One region of the Tenacibaculum vairaonense genome, then DNA from elsewhere that is predicted to be linked to it. Evidence: riboswitches for the same ligand, from Rfam matches in the RefSeq annotation. Region 1 holds a riboswitch; the other holds the start of a gene.

Region 1 (2,481 bases):
CCTTTTTCCAAAGCTTCAATACATTGCTCTATACTCATGGCTTTAGTAATACTATAGTCTTTGGTACCTTTAGCAACTTTAGCATTTGTTAAAAGTGAATGATTTTCAAAATCTGCATTTACACCAGCATCAATTACTTTTAGGTTAATAGTATTTTGTTTGCAAAAAACATTAATAGCTGCACCACCATTTAAAAAGTTAAGTACCATTTGTTGGGTAACTTCTTGTGGATATGGGCTTACTTTACCTGTATTTGCAATACCGTGGTCACCAGCAAAAACCATAATACTAGGTTTAGATAGTGTTGGTGTTAATGTATTTTGAATTAAGCCTATTTGTTTAGCTATGGTTTCTAAGATTCCTAATGAACCAATAGGTTTAGTTTTAAAATCTATTTCTTGTTGTAAAGTTGTCGCTAATTCTTTTGATAGTGGAGTTATTGTTGTGTTCATTTTTAGCTATTTAAGAGTTAAAGGAAGTCCAGATACCATAAAAGTAGCTTTATTAGCCACTTCAGCAATGTATTGATTCATCCAACCTTGCAGTTCAGTAAACTTTCTTCCAGATTCAGTAGTGGCATGTAATCCCATACCTATTTCGTTAGAAATAATAATGATATTAGCGTTAATCTTAGTTAACTTATTAATTTCTTTTTTAGCTAGTTCTAAAGCTTGCTGTACATTATATTCAGCATCAACAAAAAAATTGGTTAACCAAAGTGTAACACAATCTATAACTACAGTTTGTTTGTTCGAGATAACAGTACTAAGCCATTTTTCTTCCTCAACGGTTGTCCAGCGTTCATCTCTATCAGATTTATGTCTATCTACCCGTTTTTTAAAATCATCATCCCAGATTCTAGAAGTAGCTAAGTAAACAGGAGTATCTGAAATAGATTCAGCCAGCTTTTGTGCATAATTGCTTTTACCTGATCGTTCACCTCCAGTTATATAGTATATCATTTTTTTAAATTGTTTGTACACGCAAATATTATAAAGTTTTGTTACATAAGCTGTTTTTTAAAGTGAAATTTCATATAAAGAGAAAGTAGCTCTCTAATAGGATGTAGATATTAGCATAAAAATTCATTGTCATATAGGTTAAATAATTGTTATCTAATAGTTGTTAATTAATTAGAATACTATACATTTGCCGCGATTTTTGGTTTTTGCTTAGCAATCTGTTAAACAAAATTAAAAGGGAATTCGGTGAAAAGCCGAAGCTGTTCCCGCAACTGTAAGCTAATAAGCTTGTAATAAAACTTAAAACCACTGTTTAGTAAATAAATGGGAAGGTGTATTACAAGACGCAAGCCAGGAGACCTGCCAAATATCATGTAATTCGAACTTTCGGGATAAAAGTTTGAGTGTGGTTTTGCTACACTTTTATTTTCCTGAGATAAAACTTTAAAATATTAAGTAGACATGAGAAAAAAAGTACTTTGTTTAAGTGTTTTAACATCAATGTTAGCATTGAATGTAAATGCACAAGAGAAAGAACAAGAAACCATCAAATTAGACGAAGTGGTTGTTTCCGACTCTAAGTTTAAATTAAAAAAAGAGAATTCTGGAAAAGTAATTCATAAAATTACAGCAGAAACTATTGAGAAAAATAGTGGTAAAACGGTAGTAGATTTAATAAACTCAGTTGCTGGTATTGAAATTAATGGAAATACCAGTTCACCAGGACAAAATTTAGGAATTTTTGTTAGAGGAGGAGTCACTAAAGAAGTTGTTGTATTAATTGATGGTGTTCAAGTAGGGAATCCTGCAGTTATTTCAGGAGGCTTTGATTTAAGGCTGTTAGATTTAAACGACGTTGAGTCTATAGAGATTGTAAAAGGAGCGGCAAGTACACTATACGGAACAGGTGCTGTAACAGCAGTTATAAACATTACCTTAAAACAAGCTAAATCAGGTAAGGCAAATGCATCATTATCAGTATTTGGGGGTACCAATAACAACCAAGAAACTAGAAATGGAACTGTTATTCAAAGTGCAGCTAATGTAAATGGTAAAATTAAAGATTTTGACTATTTAGTTAATTTTTCATCATTTGATGCAAGAGGTGTATCTGCTGTAAAGTCAGAAAAAGGGGAAGCATTTAACGATGATCCATTTCAACGTATAGCAACAAACATTAAACTAGGATATAAATTCAATGACAAGTTTTCTGTCAGTACACTAGGTAGTTATAGTGAGTTTAATAATAGTTATGATGATGGAGCTTTTGTAGATGGAGATAACCATTCTTTAGATAAAAATTATAGAATAGGTTTTTCTCCAAAATATGATTACAGAGGTGGAAGTATTCAGGTTAATGCAGCCTACAGTAAATTTGAAACTGATAGAACTAAAACAAAATATCCATCTACTAATAAGGCAGAAAGTTATATAGTAGATGCTTTTGTAAAGCATCAATTTGATAAATTATATCTAGTTGCTGGGGTAAATTATCAAGATAACCAAATAAGTGAAGCTT
Region 2 (2,481 bases), 860 kb from region 1:
AGAGGAAATTCCCTATTTACAAAAGGTATGGTATTAACTTTAATACTTACTATAAGTACATTTCTTACCTTTTATCTTATACAATTCCTACTAAAACCTTACCCTATTATATACATAATAGTTCAAAGTATATTTTTATTCTATGCCATTGCTAATAAAAGTTTGATTCAAGAAGGGAAAGCTGTATTTGACGAACTGGATAAAGGAATCCTGCAAGGAAGGAAACGACTTTCATGGATTGTAGGAAGAGACACTTCTCAACTTAATGAACAACAAATAAAAACGGCTGTTTTTGAAACCCTCTCAGAGAATTTAAGTGATGGCGTTATTGCTCCGTTATTTTATTATGCCATACTAGGCATTCCCGGAGCCATGTTATATAAAATGGTGAATACGTTAGATTCTATGATTGGTTATAAAAGTGAACGTTATTTTTACTTTGGAAAATTTGCAGCCAAATTAGACGATGTATTAAACTACATTCCTGCAAGAATAACAGCCATTTTAATGCTGGTAGTAACAGGTAAACCACATAAATTATTCACTGTTTTTAAAGAGGGAAAAAAGCATGCAAGTCCCAATGCTGGATACCCTGAAGCTGCTTTGGCTATTATTTTAAACTGTAGGTTTGGCGGTCCTAATTACTACCACGGAAAACTCGTAGAAAAGCCATACATTGGTTACCATAATAGGGAATTAAAAGATTCAGAATTTAAAACGGTAGCAAGGATTAATCATACCACTACCCTACTATTTGTAATTAGCATTGCTATATTGCACCTTTTATTACTTACCTAATGAAAAGATACATTATAACAGGAGCTCCAAGTACTGGAAAAACGTCCCTAATCAATGCTTTACAAAAAGAAGGACATCTTACTTTTGAAGAAGTCTCTAGAAGAATCATTCTTGAAGAACAAAAAAGAAAAGGTACTAAAACCCCTTGGGAAGATGTGGTAGGTTTTACCCAATTAGTCTATCAAAAAACAATAGAAGAACTGAATACACCTATAGCAAACTACGCTTTTGTAGATAGAGGCTTGCCAGACAATATAGCGTATTTAGCCTTAAAAAAACATCCTATTACTAAAGAATTGCTTGATTTTAAGTATACCAAACATTACCACACTACTGTATTTGTATTACCCATATGGGAAGAGATTTATGTACAAGATGCACAACGCTTACAATCTTTTGAAGAAGCTACTAAAATACATCACTTATTAATAAGCACTTATCAAAAATTAGGCTTTACAACCGTGCTACTTCCTAAAAACACTATTGAAAGTAGAGTACAAAGCATTGCCAAAATCATTCAATAAAAAGCGTTACATTTGCTGCTGATTTTTGGTTTTTTATAAAGGTAAACTACCTTAAGGATTCTACCCTTTGGTTATACCAATAAAAATTAAAAGGGAATTTGGTGCAAATCCAAAACTGTTCCCGCAACTGTAAGGTTTATTACAAACAAAATATCAATAAAGCCACTGCTTTTAAAAGTGGGAAGGCGATATTTTGGAACCAAGTCAGGAGACCTGCCACAAGTCATAAATTAATTAGTAACTCTCGGGTAAAGAGTTAGAAAATTTATAACTACATCTACTGTAGAATTTTCTACACATTACCTGCTTACACTTATTTTTAAATGAAAAAATTAGTATTATGCAGTGTGTTTTTGTTATTAACCGTAATGGTTAATGCACAATCTAACACCATGATTACAGGAATCGTTAAAGACGCTAAAACTGGCAAGATAATTCCTGATGTTTCAATTATTATTCCCAACCTATCCAAAGGAACAACCACTGATGTTAATGGGAATTATGCTATTCAACTTCCAAAAAACAATAACACGCTTCGGTTTTCTAAAATTGGTTATGAAACACTTTTAAAAAATGTATCTCCTACAAAAGCAAAACAATCACTTATTATTTTCCTGAAAAAACAAGATATTGCTTTAGAAGAAGTAACTATTACTTCAACTCAAAACAACTTAAAACAACAAGTACTTAATGTAGGTAAACTTCCTATTAAAGACATCGATGCTCCTATTACAACCAATAGTATAGATGCTAAAATATTACAACTTCGTAATGTTACTGATTTAGGTGATGCCATTAAAAGTGCTACTGGAGTACGTCCTATAAACAGGTATGGCGGGTTCCAAACATTTAGAATTCGAGGTTTTAATAACTTTGTATTACTTATAGACGGTGTAAGAGATGAAAGACATAACATTTCTACAAGTGCGCCCACAACAAACTTAGCCAACCTAGAACGAATTGAAATTTTAAAAGGTCCTGCAAGTACTCTATATGGTCATTCAGCATTAGGAGGAATCATTAATATGGTTAGAAAAAAACCTACAGCTACTCCTGAGGGAAGTTTTAGTATTTCTTATGGTAGCTATGATACCTATAACATGACTGCTGGATTTGGCGGTGCTATCTCAGACAAGTTAAGATACAGAACCGATTTTGG

Evidence for each region. A riboswitch is a leader RNA that binds a small molecule or an ion and turns the genes downstream of it on or off. The one in region 1 is predicted to bind cobalamin.
Region 2: another riboswitch for cobalamin. It lies ahead of ABNT65_RS20040 (TonB-dependent receptor); the one in region 1 lies ahead of ABNT65_RS02890 (TonB-dependent receptor plug domain-containing protein).

Annotation. Positions count from the first base shown of each region.
Region 1 covers NZ_OZ038525.1:687,655-690,135, forward strand. Annotated here, with positions in the region: gene cobT (nicotinate-nucleotide--dimethylbenzimidazole phosphoribosyltransferase) at 1-452, opposite strand, end outside; gene ABNT65_RS02885 (bifunctional adenosylcobinamide kinase/adenosylcobinamide-phosphate guanylyltransferase) at 459-962, opposite strand; cobalamin riboswitch at 1,146-1,345, shown strand; gene ABNT65_RS02890 (TonB-dependent receptor plug domain-containing protein) at 1,425-2,481, shown strand, end outside.
Region 2 covers NZ_OZ038525.1:4,869,021-4,871,501, reverse strand. Annotated here, with positions in the region: gene cbiB (adenosylcobinamide-phosphate synthase CbiB) at 1-798, shown strand, start outside; gene ABNT65_RS20045 (AAA family ATPase) at 798-1,322, shown strand; cobalamin riboswitch at 1,374-1,558, shown strand; gene ABNT65_RS20040 (TonB-dependent receptor) at 1,646-2,481, shown strand, end outside.